One region of the Ohtaekwangia kribbensis genome, then DNA from elsewhere that is predicted to be linked to it. Evidence: riboswitches for the same ligand, from Rfam matches in the RefSeq annotation. Region 1 holds a riboswitch; the other holds the start of a gene.
The links. A riboswitch is a leader RNA that binds a small molecule or an ion and turns the genes downstream of it on or off. The one in region 1 is predicted to bind S-adenosylmethionine.
Positions count from the first base shown of each region.

Region 2: linked by a shared signal. The riboswitch ahead of ACFQ21_RS07620 (hypothetical protein) and the one ahead of ACFQ21_RS26850 (phytanoyl-CoA dioxygenase family protein) in region 1 are both predicted to bind S-adenosylmethionine.

Region 1 is NZ_JBHTKA010000014.1:219,639-227,068, forward strand. Features, by position in the region: gene ACFQ21_RS26835 (TonB-dependent receptor) at 1-1,525, opposite strand, end outside; gene ACFQ21_RS26840 (YeiH family protein) at 1,736-3,013, opposite strand; gene ACFQ21_RS26845 (ATP-grasp domain-containing protein) at 3,362-4,297, opposite strand; gene ACFQ21_RS26850 (phytanoyl-CoA dioxygenase family protein) at 4,339-5,187, opposite strand; SAM riboswitch class I at 5,501-5,612, opposite strand; gene ACFQ21_RS26855 (hypothetical protein) at 6,125-6,865, opposite strand; gene ACFQ21_RS26860 (DUF4097 family beta strand repeat-containing protein) at 6,927-7,430, opposite strand, start outside.
Region 2 is NZ_JBHTKA010000001.1:1,898,618-1,906,047, forward strand. Features, by position in the region: gene ACFQ21_RS07610 (prolipoprotein diacylglyceryl transferase) at 1-483, opposite strand, end outside; gene ACFQ21_RS07615 (T9SS type A sorting domain-containing protein) at 1,021-2,919, shown strand; SAM riboswitch class I at 3,156-3,264, shown strand; gene ACFQ21_RS07620 (hypothetical protein) at 3,546-4,478, shown strand; gene ACFQ21_RS07625 (SusC/RagA family TonB-linked outer membrane protein) at 4,509-7,430, shown strand, end outside.

The DNA of each region.
Region 1 (7,430 bases):
TCATGGAATCAAAACGATAGGTGCCCGGTTCGTAACGACCAGCGTCTGCATTGGCACGTGCTATACGCATCGCTTCTGCCAGCTCTATATCGGGGTTGGCATTCAATGTACTTTGTAAAGACGCTTTGAATTTATCGCGCCATGCATTGTTGGAAAGATGTGCGAGGTCGAGGTTGTCAGAAAGCGGTTTGAGGTTATAGGAGTCACCAGTGTTTTCAAGCGATACATACGAGCGGATAGAATAGTTGGCACCTTTCAGTTCAAGCTTGTGATTTTGCACACGCGTGTTGTTGAGTTGTATTTTGTTACCACGCTGAAATAAACCATCCAGTAAACCGAAACGGTAGCTATAGGACAATTCTGCATTGCTGCCAATCTTATAATGTATAGCAGCATCGAGCTTGATGTTATCTACTTTACCGGGCACAAGGTCTTTTTCCCAATAGCCGGTTCTGCGAACTACAAAAGATTGATTAGCTACACCGTTGTACGTGATGCCACTTACGGTTACAGCATTGCTACCGCTGTCATCACCATACTTATTCCACGCATCGTATGCCGGGTGATCGGCAACATTTAACTCAGGATACGAAGGATTGCCGGTACCGGGCGTAGAGTTTGGATTCTGATCGGTTTTGGTATTGCCGCGCCAGTCTGTAGCACGCAGGTAACTTGCATTTATTTTGAACGCTATTTTGTTATTGTACGCCTTGGCATAGCGCAATGCTGTTTCAGTTAATACACTCGGATCATAATCGATACCGTCAACATGGTTTACACCAGTCTTTTGATATATACTTAACCCCTGGTATAAAAATGGACTCTTGGTAATGAGGTTAGCCATACCGTTGATGGCGTTCATACCATAGAGTGCAGATGCAGCACCCGGGGTAATCTCGACACTCTCTATATCGAGTTCAGTGGGGCCTATAGCGTTGCCGAGCGGAACACCCAATGTAGCGGCCTGCATATCCACACCATCTACTACTTGTACGAAGCGAAAGTTGTTGGGTATATTAAAGCCGCGTGTATTCGGTACTTTAAAGGTAATGCTCGAGGTCGTCATCTGTACACCTTTTACATTTTCCAACGCATCGTAAAAGCTTGGTGCAGGTGTTTCCCTGATCGCGCGCAGGTCAAGCTTTTCAATGGCTACCGGAGATTTGAGTTGAGACTCTTCTACACGCGATGCCGTGATAACAACTTCTTCACCGAGCAACGCACTTGGATTCAGTTGAAACTTTAATACTGTATTAGGTACAGTTACTTCGATCTCTTCTGTTTTATACCCTATAAAAGAAGCTACTAATGTTACCGGTAATTGTTTTACAGATATACTGAAGTCTCCGTTAGCACCGGTTACTGTTCCAAGCACAGTCCCTTTCACAGCGATGTTAACACCTGCCAGTGTTTCCTGCGTTTCGCCATCGGCAATGCTACCACTAATCAGGTTTTGCGCCTGGACAAATGTTGTAGCGGAAATCAATACGAGTAAGAAAAGCAATCGGTGGTAAAAGTTGTTCATATAGCAGTTTAAGTCTATAGCTTTGGTAGATTTTTAGCAAAACTAGGAGTAATCCCTATTAAATCAATAGACTTAAAAGAATTTTATGAAAATATTGTAGAATTTTTTGCCTAACGGACAATAGTAAAAGCCTCCGAAACGCTGCAGAGGCTTTTTACGACACGCTTTTCATCAACAAACTCTTACTGTATATAGGAGTCGGAATACTTGTTAGCTGAACAGCAGGAATGCTACAATCAGCGTAATAATGATGTTGAAACCCTGGGCGATAAGAAAAGCGTATAAAGGTTTCCGGCTATTGGCGTTAAACAGGTCTGAAAATTTAGTCTCAAGCCCGATGCTTGTAAAGGCCAGCACAAACCATAGTGTTTGTATACTCTTTAAACTTTCTTTTACACTGCTCACGGCGTCTGCACTTAATGCGAATGAAAAAAGGAGTGAGGCAGCAACGAAGCCGATCACAAATTTAGGGAAGCGCTCCCAGATAACACCGAGCGATGGTTTGGTTACTTTACCATCAGCCTGATCTTTACCAGTATACGTCCAATATATACTGATGGCGAAAGCAGCAACACCCAACAAAACGTTTTGAGAAAATTTAACGATCGTGCTGATCTTGAGTGCTGTTTCACCTACGAGCGTTCCGGAAGCCACTACCGCACCCGTTGTATCAATACTACCCCCGAGCCATGCGCCCGTAACTTCCTGCGGAAAGTGAAAGTAGTTCGCGATATAGGGCATGAAGATCATCATCGGAATAGCAACGATCAGTACCAATGATATAACATACGAGAGCTTTTTAGAATCACCTTGTATAGCACCGGCCGTAGCGATGGCAGCCGATACACCGCAGATGGAAACTGCGCTGGAGATCATCATGGTTAACTCTTCATCAAGCTTTAGCTTCTTGCAGATCCAGTATGCGAAATACCAAACGCTCACTACAACCGCGAGTGCCTGAATGAGACCGAGACCACCTGCCTTGAGTATATCGGAGAAAATAACTCCGGTGCCGAGTAACACGAGCCCGGTCTTTACAAATAATTCAGTAGAGAGTGCCGAACGAAACCACTGCGGAAGCGGAAGCGTATTGCTGATGAGTAAACCGATGGAGAGACTGAAGATAACAGCTTCCAGGTTCAATGATTTTATCGCGCTGTTCCCGGCCAGTGCTACGGCTATTACCGTAAGTATATATAACACCGGAAAAACAACGAGCATATTTTTTACAGGTTTGCCGGTTAACAGCGTTCCCAGTATAGCAATCGCGAAACTATAGAGGAATTGCGCACCGATCTTGAAGAGATTTTCACTGGCTAATATTTTTTCAGTGATGTCGTTTCCTTCTTTCCAGGAGAATGCCGGTGTTGGTATAATAAACCAGAGAAGTGAAAAAAGAATTGTGATACCTCCCAGCGCTACGGCTGTCCAGTCTTCATGTAATACAAATCCTTTTTTTTCGCTTAAGGTCTGTGTTGCAGTACTCATATGTTGGGCGCGTGATAAACTAAGAATGTATAAATGTACTCAACCCGAAAGAACATATGAAAACAAAAACGGTGAAGCTTCATGAACGGAGAATGTAGCAGGAGAGTGGCTTGGTGGCTACGGAATGCACCAGTGTCTTTCGAGAAATTCCACCAAAATTCTTTTTAAGACCGGTGCATCCGGAAGCCGTTTTGTTCATGGCCGGAAGAGGATCTCAACTCACCTGACCAGATTTGTATATACCGTTTTACGTCACTGTTACCCGGTATAATTTTTATTGTCTACCAAATCTATAGACAAATGTAAGTAACGATACTTTATATGCAAGTATTCGTGCTATAATTTTTTTTAAATGGTAAGCGCGATCTCTCTTATCTTTTGCAACCGCTGCTCGAGGTATTGACTGAGGTGATCTAGCGGATTAAAATCAATGCCTTCAATATGTATGCTGCGTGAACTTGTATGCGGGCGGATCGCATAGAAATATACCTGGTTTGTTTTTCGATCGGTAACATATTCGATGCTGCCGGTATCGATCAAAGCTGCATGCGCTATTCTCTCCAGCGTGTTCAGAATTTCCAGGGATGGTGCAAATACACTCGCTTTAACTTCAATCGGCCAGCGCTCGGGTTCGTCACCGGCATGGTATATTTTAACAGCATAGAGCACGCGACCATTCAGAATCTCAACGCGGTTGATATGGTTGCCCTTGGGCCGGATATACTCTTGCACCAGCCATGACTTATCGTTTTGTAAATGCAGTTCATCTTTTACGAGGGCATTCACCAGTTCGTTTGCACTTTCAAAGCGCATGGTAACAGCAGGATCGCTGATGCCATTACTCTTTATAATGATTGGGAAGCGAAGTTCATTGCTGGCGGCCAGCAACTGGTCAATGCTGCTCACGATGCGTGTTTTCGGAAAAGGTATACCCAGCGAAGCGAACAGGGCCAGTTGTCGCGACCGGGTACTGATAATCTCCGTAACGCGCGACCCGTTTACAACCTGACTGCTGTTGTGTACACCACTTACCTTTTCCACATGTTTTACATATTCTACGGTTTGAGCAATACCCAGTGCGTTGTGCGCCAGGTAAGGTGGTGAACTCATGTCGTTGAACACGAGGCTATAGGGCACTTCATATTGGGCAGGATCATACAGGTGGTCTGCCGGATTTATTATTTCATAGGGAATTCCCCGCGTCAGCAGCTTTTCAAACAAGGGATTATATTGTTCAGGGTGGCCGTATATAATGCCGACCGGTCTTTCAAAAAATGTGAACATGGTTGTAGTTTAATTTTAGCGTAACAGTTTTATATAGTCCATCAGGCAGCCTTGCGGAATGCCGGAATAAGATTTTTATGTTTCTTACTTCCTACCAGTGGCAGCAGGTGCAGGTATAGCGGTGTTGTGCTTTGCTCCGTTTTAGGTTTATACTTACCCACGATCATCGGTATATACATTACTCTTCTGCGACTGGCTGCACCGGTCAGTGGCGATGGCGCCACGCGATGCCATATTCTGCCATCGTGAATAACGAGGTCGCCTGCTTTTGCTTCTACCAATACCTCGTCTTTATCGCCATAGTTATTCAGGTAGTATTTTTTTCGGAAGAGTAAATCCCACAGTCCTTGTTTATGGGTGCCGGGCAAAACGCGGAGTCCGCCTTTATCGGCTGTAGAATCATCCAGGTAAAAGCCGATGTTTAACATAGGCGCTACTTTCTTACCGTAGAATATATCACGTGCGCTATCGGTATGCCAGCCCATGTGGTAGAAATTACTTCCTTCTGTATTGACATAGTGATTGAATACCACACCATCTTTCTCTTCGAGACCGAGGCGTGCGCCTTCCGGCATTAAGACTTTTAATGCCTGCAGAGCCGGGTTGTTGGCGAATGCTCTTACGGCATCGCTGTGTTGATTGGTAAATGCAAAACGTTGTACAATGGTATCACCATTTTCATCTGTACCATATTTGATCGGCACACCATTTACTTTCTGAACATTTGATTTTACCCACTGGCGTTGCACCTGCTCGGTAGAGTTAATAATAGTATCAACAGTTTCCTGTGACGCATAGTTTTCAAAGTGAATGAAGCCGTTCTTTTGAAAGAACTCAATTTGTTCTGTTGTTAATGTACCTTCGAATGTGAATTTTTTATAAGAAGCCATGATCGTTCAATGTTAAGGTGGACGTATAAGTATATATTTAGTAAGGGTGTGATGAATTCAGTGCTCATCAACATCGGTATAGTATATGGAAACAGTTCATTTTCATACGCTTGTTTTTTGCGGTACAAAATATTCCCTGTGCATTCCCCGCGCGAGGATGCAGTGTTTGCAAGTCATTAAAATTTCTATAGGGGATTTTTGAAAAGGCGAAATCAACAACAACAGTTGTTCATACAGTAATTCATGTTGATGGCCTGGGCGTACATACTGTTACGAACGGAGAAATTTTTTGTGTGTTTCATGTTGGTTAAAAATTTTATAGTTCCAATTTTTTTTATTGGTAGGAATTAGCACCTTTTCAACCTGCGGTTGATAGGTTGCTAGGGGATCGCTGAGCCTAGTCTCTACTCCCTTCTGTATAAAACCAATCTGGTGAGAATTGATTTGTCTACTAAATCGATAGACAAATATCAGTATTAATCGTTAACGTGCAAATCTTTTTGAAAAAAATATTTAGAATTTTAAAGCACCGCTATAATTCATTGGCTGCCATGATTTGCGAATCGATGTCAGAAATAGTTCGTCATCTACTTCAAAAATGGGCTACCGCGCCCAGTCATAAATTTTCATGGTAAAAAGCAGTTGCCTGGTATTACGCAGAAGAGCGGGCCTTGCAGTGCTCCGAACAAACGAGCAGGTTGATCCAATGGTAGTTAAGTTCCATAATGCGTGGGTTCAGGTATTTCTTCAGAAGCAATAAAGATACCACATTGTATACATGTAAAGAGCCCGCAGTATAGCGAGCTCTTCATCCCCGGCATTATCGGGTGGTCAGGGTGTTTTGCGCAACCAAATCAATGAGACAGCTTTTGCAGCAAGTTTTTTTAACCAATAAACCATCGACCCTGTTTCACCGGATATATAGCAGGGATATACTTTATGGATTGGCCTTGCGTATGTATACATTGCCATATTTTGATTCGAAGCTATAGCGTGGACCATTGCCCGGTTTTGCAGAGACATAGGTGTGAAAATGTTCATCCTTGTCCATGCCGCCAAACTTGGCTTCCAGGTTAGTGAAGATCTCGCCATAATTTGTTTCAGCGACTAGCTCTCCCGTTGCTTTTTCAACCAGGGCTGCATCTACAGCACCGTATGTAGATGTAACGGAGAGCGGCCCGGTAAACTCTTTGATCTCCACCGTTCCATAAACAGATTCAACACGGGTGTCGGTGTTACGCGGTACCTTAATCTCCAGTACAATTTCAATATCAACGCCATTAGACATCATATCAAATTTACTCTTGCCGGTTTGCTGTTTGTATTTATCGAGTTCTTCCTTGTTTTTAAAAGTGATGGTTTGCGTACCATCTTTAATTGTATAGAACCGGGGCAGGTTTTTCATGTCAGCAATCTGGCTGCGAATGTTAACCGTATTACCAGATACAGAGAGGTCTAATGTAAACGCATTATCATTTTCTCCGTTGTTGATACTTACAGTTCCCTGGATGGAGACTTCATTTTTATCCCAGGTGCTAACCCGGACCAGTTCGGGGTAATCGAAGTGCATGACTATATTTTGTCCGGGCTTAACCGCGATAGATTTGTTGATAGCGGTTTGCGCGTATTCCTTTACCGGAATAATAAGCCCGACTATGATGAACAGTATATTTTTCATAGCAAGAAGTTTGGGGGTGAAGCTGCTCCGATCGATAGGTATAGATCGAAGCAGTCAGATTTTATTTCTTCCGGAGGTATACATTGCTGTGTGTGGAAGACAAGTAGATGTCCAATCCACCACCGTTGAGCTTGCCGCTTACATTGTCGCTATATTTTACCATGTTGTTGGTCTTCTCGATCTCGATCTTGAAATCTGGATCAACAAAGATCTCTCCGTATACCGTGCCTAATTTTAGGTTTGCTTTCAGTGTAGTAGGGAAGGCTACATCTACATGGCCGTGTACCGATATGATCGATACAGGGTTCTTTATATTCGGACTCAGGGAAGCGTCAATGTCACCGTGTACAGTTTTGATCGTCATCGGGCCGGTTGTGTTGTTTAGTACAACACCGTTGTGTACAGTTGATACTTCGATCTCACCTTCAAAGTTCTTGAATGTTACACGATCGCCATACGGTGATGTATGGGAATAAGACACCACGACTCCTTTGGGAACTTTGATGATGACATCAGGACCATCCATCTTCTTCAATTGCTGCACTTCAATTACCCCGCCTTTTTC
Region 2 (7,430 bases), on a different contig from region 1:
CAATATACCATCGCCCAGATCCATCGCCCAGGGAAGTGATGATGCTATACCAAATGTTGGTTCATATATACCGGCCGAGAAGCATCCTAAACGACCTATAATCATCGCCAGTATAAGCGGGTATGTAAACATATCGCCCGATGATGACTTTTCTTTTAAAAACATTTTAGTAATCTCCACAAACAGCAAACCTCCCAGCAAGCCCCCCACAATAGTCTTGTTCGCATAGAAATATAGCCACGGGTTGTCGGCCCGTGCCCATGCCTGCGGATCTTCGAGCGAACCGAGGAGGCGCGAAAAAAGAAAGGCACCGAAAGCAGCACCGATAATGATCCAGATACGATTCGATTCAGGAATCGGGTCTGACTGTTTACGCTTGAGGTATAGGAAGTACCGGAAGCCGATAATAAAGGCCAGCGTCTCTAATATAAAATGAGCACTGACACGAACATTGCCGAATCCGATTTCTACAGGGTACTTCATTGAGGTGGAGATGAGTATGGGTTGTTACTTTCAAGATATACAGAATACTCGAAAATCGCGCTATGGCGAATTAAGAATCCAGAAGTAAGGAGGAAGGAGTAAGAAGCTGCTTTCGAAACAGAGAGGAGATCTTCGTTTTTGAAGATAACAATAGACTGACGAATTCAAATTTGGAATGAATCGCTCTTTTTATAGTTTGCATCAAATTACTCAAGGCGTCTGATTTTAGGGTATAGAGACCAGGGGGCTTACTGATCAAACAAACACATCCAGCCTAATATACATACCCAATAACGGGCTATTGCAAATCCTCTCTTTCGTTCTGACTGGTCTTATCAAAAGTATTCCAAATAATTATAATACCTAATTAAAAGGTATACAAAAACATTCATAACTAATCCTTAATTATTTACGCATCACAAGACTGTATAAAAATTTACTGTATTCATACATCTAACAATTGCCCTAACGATTAATACATAATTTTGACGATTGTATATATCTATAAGTAGTATTAATCGCTATCGTTTGAGAAGTATGAGAATTGAGTACCGGATATTTCTGCTAATATTTTGCCTGGCATATTTTACGGGCACAAGAGTATCAGCGCAAGTAAACGCCTATGCAAAAGTCACAGCTATCTCGGGCAAAGTACTAACCTTATCGAATGTAACGGAAACCTTTCACACTTTTGAAGATGGCAACAGGATTATCATTATGCAAATGCAGGATGATGTCATTGGTGATGTTACCAACGCATCTACTTTCGGATCATTGGGCTCCATTAAATCTGCCGGTATATATGAAGTAGCTACAATCGCATCACACACTGAAAGCTCCGGGCTTCCCAGCACAATAACACTTAATGCAACTCTCAGTAATACGTTTAATATAGGCACAAATTCCTCTGTACAGATTATATCGTTCAGACTCTATGGTAATCCGGATTATACTACAACTGCAAACATGACTGCCATGGATTGGAATGGAAATGTTGGTGGCGTGCTTGCTATGGAAGTATCAGGCACACTCACCCTGGCTCATAACCTCACCGCCAATGAGGCCGGGTTTATTGGCGGCACACGCTCGGGAATAGGTAATAGTGTAATATGTGATGCATCCACATGGATTACCAGCAACAATGCGGCGTCCGGTAGAAAAGGAGAAAGTATATATAAGATAACATCGACAGGCTATATTTATGGTCGTGCTAAAGATCTTAACGGTGGCGGTGGAGGTAATTTGCATAATGCCGGAGGTGGCGGTGGCGGAAACTATACTACGGGAGGTGACGGTGGCCCTGGATATTTATGTGAGTCAACTCCTGTAGGAGGCCAGGGGGGTATATCGTTAAGCACAAGTATAAGTGCCAGTCGCGTCTTTATGGGAGGTGGCGGTGGCGGTGGCCAGCAAAACAACAGTACTGCAACTGCCGGTGCAGATGGAGGCGGCATTATTCTTATTAACGCTAAACAGATAACTACCACTGGCGCGTGTGGAACCGTTACAATATCCGCCAACGGTGGTGGTGGCACAGCCGCAAATACCTCTGGCAATGATGGAGCCGGAGGAGGAGGTGCAGGAGGAAGTATAGTGCTTGCCGTTAAGACTTTTAATATAGCATCAGGCTGTACATTAACCGTAGCCGCCAACGGAGGAAGCGGAGGAACTGTAAACGACTCCCGATCGCACGGAGGTGGCGGTGGTGGTGGCCAGGGCGTTGTAATATACTCGTCAGCACAGCCCACAACAAATATAACGACCACCACGGCCAGTGGAACAGGTGGCTGCAATGAAAACACTTGTACTACACGCGCAAGCACAGCCAGCGGTACAGCAAACTCCGGCATTATAGGCAGTGCAGGCAATACACCACTACCTGTTTCATTACTATATTTTAAAGGATTGAACAATGAGCAAACACATGCCATTGAATTGCATTGGGCAACGGCTACGGAGATCAACAACGATTATTTTACCCTGGAGCGCTCGGCCAATGGTGAAGAATTTATAACGATCGGCACCGTAAAAGGAAGTGGAACATCACAACTTACAAACAAATATCAATTTACAGATGACGGAGCAAAGGCGGGAGTATATTACTATCGACTCTCGCAGACCGATCTGGATGGCACCACAGTCCGCTTCAAAGTTATACGGATTGAATTCGATGGACCGGCAGAACCATTTGCATCTGTATATCCGAATCCTGTTAACCAGGACGATGATGTTACAGTCGACCTGATTGATGTTCCGGATGGCGCATATACCATCACTATTCTCGATCCGCAAGGTATCCAGGTAGCACAAACAAAGTTGCAAGTGTCTCAATCCGGATCGGCAACCCTCCGGCTAAGCGCATTGCTGAGTGGAGTATATATAGTCAGAATTACATCTGCAGCCTGGTCAGCAAACCGAAAACTCGTTATTCACTAACGTTTTCGGGACAATCACCAACTGCTGTCTAATCCACAAGCAGTACAACACACTATATAGTATAGATAATAATAATGAGCGGGTCGCACCGGATGATGCGACCCGCTTTTTCATTCTATTCAATTATCATCACATTTTTTAAAAAATTTAAAAAAAAGCAAGTTTTGTTTGTGGGGTAATACTTTAAAACTAATTTTGTCTATCGATTTAGTAGATAATCAATTCCCACCAGATTGATTTTATACAGAAGAAGGGAGAGAATAGGCTCGATGATCTTCTAGCAACCTGTCATCCACCACTGATAAGGTGCTAACTCCTACCAATATAAAATTGGAACTATAAAATTTGAATTACATGAAAACCAAAGAGATGTTTATTCATCGGGAAGACAGCTATAGGCTGCACAAAAATTTTTCTTCGCCTACATTTATCGGCTACAGCTGTTGTTGCCGTTGTTGATTCTCAAATCATTCTATACTGTCCTGAGTGCAGTGTAGTCTCTATACATGGCTTTCGGATGCACGAATATCAGCAGGCATATTGGTGGTACGTCTGTAGATAAAGGTGCATTCCGTAGCCGCCTATTTTCCTTTACGCATTCACTACATCTTACTAATTACACAATTATGAAATCATTCATTTCAGTAATAGCTTTCTATTTTCTGATACTTTCGGCCAGTGCCGCCTGGGCACAACAAGCACCTGCAAACAAAGTCGTTGTAACGGGTGTACGATTCGCATATCCTTTAGTGGAAAAATGGATTAAAGACTATAAAGAAGTTAATCCACAGACCGAAATTATTATTGAGTCTCGCACTACAACCGATCCTGCTAAATATGATTTACTTATTGAAGCATACGAGCCGGAGCCTGCTGTAAAAGAGACTCGCGAGTATTTATACCTTGCCCGCTATGCCGTTGTACCGATAGCCAACGCTAACTCCGCTTTCGCTAAAACATATCGTGAAAAAGGACTTACCAACGACCTGATCAAACAGATATACTTTCACGATATTCTGGCCGACAAATCAGATGCAAAAACAATTAAAGCACCTTTCACGATATATACCCGCTTACAGAAAGCAGGTGCTCCCACCACCTTTGCACAACACTTTGATTACACGCAACAGAATATTAAAGGGAAAGCCATTGCCGGAGCCGATGAACACCTGATCAAAGCATTGCAAAAAGACTCTACCGCTATATCCTATAGCACACCATCTTTATTATACGACCTAAAGACACGCCACCTGGTGCCGGGTGTAGCGGTTATACCGGTTGATCTCGATGGCAACAACAAGATCAACGAGCGCGAAAGAATATATAGTGACCTTGATACAGCATTGAAGGCATTGGAGGAAGAAGATGTAAAGAATGTTCCAATCGGTCATCTGCATATCTCGATCAGTAAAATCAATGAACGTCCGGAGGCATTAAAGTTTCTCCTCTGGATACTCCAGAACAGCCAGGACGATCTACACGATTTCGGATACCTGAAACCTGACCAGAAACGCTTCGACCAGGAGAAAGAAAAATTTGAACAGCGCGCGCTGAAGTAAACACCTGCCATACTCCAACACAATCCTAACATGAAAAGATATATACTCTTTATATTTCTTGCTTTGCCTTTTACAACGGTTTATGCACAAGATCTTATAAACGGAACTATAAAAGATGATACCGGCCAGCCATTACCTGGCGCCACCGTATTTATTAAAGGTACTTCGGTACATGCCGTTGCCGATGCTGACGGCAATTTTACCATTGCTGCCGGAAAAGTATTTCCGTTTACCATACAGGTAAACAGTGTAGGCTACCAGACGCAGGAAATTGAAATCTATGAACTGACCGGAGAAGCCGCAGAAGTAGTACTCAAAAGCGATAATATACTCGATGCCGTTGTTGTAGTCGGGTATGGTACGCAAAAGAAAAGTGAATTAACAGGTGCTATAGCATCGGTGTCTGAAACTATACTCAAGCAACCGATCAGTTCCGTAGACCGTGCCCTCAACGGTGCCGCACCGGGTGTACAGGTTACACAAACTTCCGGACAACCGGGTGGTGGTGTAAGCATTCGCATTCGCGGAGGAAGTTCGATACAAGGTGGTAACGAACCGCTATATGTAATTGATGGATACCCGGTATATAACAACGCTGTGAGTACAGGTGCAGTAACCGGTGCCAGTATAAATCCGCTGTCGAGTATAAACCCCGCTGACATTGAATCGATCGATATTCTGAAAGACGCTTCTTCAACCGCGATCTACGGTTCACGCGGTGCGAATGGTGTTATTATCATCACCACAAAAAAAGGAAAGGCAGATCAGAACATCATTACATACGATGTAAGCTATGGTGTACAAACGCTGCGCAAAAAGATAGACTTACTCAACGCCAAGCAATTTGCATCACTTCGTAACGATGCACTCTATGATACAACACCGGCCAACGGAAGATTTCAATACCTGACACAAGAACAGATCGATCAGCTCGGAGAGGGAACGGACTGGCAGGACGAAGCTTTTCGAAGTGCAGCGGTGCAGAACCACCAGCTCTCGTTATCCGGGGGAACCCAAAAGACCCGCTATGCTATATCTGGAAATTATTTTAACCAGGATGGCATAATTCGTAGCACTGACTTTGAACGTTACAGTGCGCGCGTGAATATAGACACCCGGCCAACCGATCGCCTTACATTTGGCCTCAACTTTACCGGGAGTAAAAGCAATGCTAATATAGCACCCAACGGAATAGTAAGTGCATTGCTTACGATGCCCCCCACAGCTACGATTTATGAACCGGACGGAAGCTATACACTACGCAATCCATTTGAAAATATATTCTCAAACCCGATCGCATCCCTGAACGAACAAATCAACAAGACAAAGTCTACGCGCTTGCTCGGAACAGCTTTTGGCGAATATACTTTGCTGGATGGTCTGACATTAAAAGTGCTCTTCGGAACCGACATTACCGACACCAAAGACGAAAACTATATACCGAGTACTATATATGAAGGTGTTACTACCAACGGAGCTGCTTCCATTGGTATATTCAACGCATCATCGTGGTTAAATGAAAATACATTAACCTACACCAAAGACTTCGGTGATCATTCCGTAAATATACTGGCCGGTTTTACCCAGCAGGAATATACAGCTGACATTGTGCGAACCGGTGCTACAAACTTTGTAACAGACAATGTTACCTATAACAGTTTGCAGGACGGAGCTGTAACAACGCGTCCGTACTCCAACAACACGGCATGGGCACTCCTCTCCTACCTTGGCAGGGCCAACTATAACTATGCACACAAATATTATTTAACAGCCAGCATTCGTACCGATGGTTCATCGCGCTTTGGCAAAAATAACAAGTGGGGATACTTCCCTTCGGCTGCTGTATCATGGAAGATCAGTGAAGAGAATTTCTTTGATGGACTTTCATCCGCGATCAGCGATCTGAAAATACGTGCCAGCTACGGAGCTACCGGTAACCAGGAGATTGGTGAATATCAATCGCTCGCCACCCTGCGCAGTATTACCTATCTCTTTGGCGACAATCTTGTAACCGGGTTTACTCCCAACGGTATTGCAAACAGCGACCTGGGATGGGAAACGACCAACCAGTTTGATGCTGGTATAGATATAGGACTCCTGAACAACCGAGTAAGTGTTACACTGGACGGATACTATAAGAAGACAAAAAACCTATTGTTGAATGTTGAAATTCCGTGGACAAGCGGTCAGGCTACGTCCCTGCAAAATTATGGAGCGGTCGAAAACAAAGGTATAGAACTCGGCATCAACACAAGTAACCTCGAAGGCGCTCTCACCTGGACTACCAATATTAACTTCTCGCTGAACCGGAACAAAGTTGTAAGTATAGGTGGAGGAAGTGATTCTTACCTGAGTGGAAACTATATCGTAAAAGTTGGTCAACCGTTGGGAACTTACTATGGAACGGTAACAGATGGTATCCTGCAAACCGGTGAAGAAGCAACCAAAGGTAAATATACCGGCAATGCCACACCGAAGGCTGGTGACCGCTTGTATAAAGATGTTAGTGGTGACAGTCAGTTCACAACTGCATTGGACAGAACCATTATAGGAAGTGCGCAACCTGACTTCATGTTTGGTATCACCAACAATTTTACGTGGAAAGGTTTTGATCTATCGTTCTTCTTCCAAGGTGTTGTTGGTAATGAAATCCTGAATGGTAATAAACAAACTCTGGAGTTGTTCAACGGTCAGCAGAATGCATCAACCTCGGCATTGGATCGCTGGACCGAGAGCAATCCAAGCAACACGATTCCCCGCGCTAAGCTTGACCCGGCTCCTGTATTTTCCGATCGGTTGATTGAAGACGGATCGTTTGTGCGACTGAAAAGTCTGAGCCTCGGATATATTGTTCCCAGACAACTCATTGAAAGGATAAGACTGTCCAATTTACGCATCTATGTTATCGGACAGAATTTACTTACCTGGACGAAATATACCGGCTTCGATCCG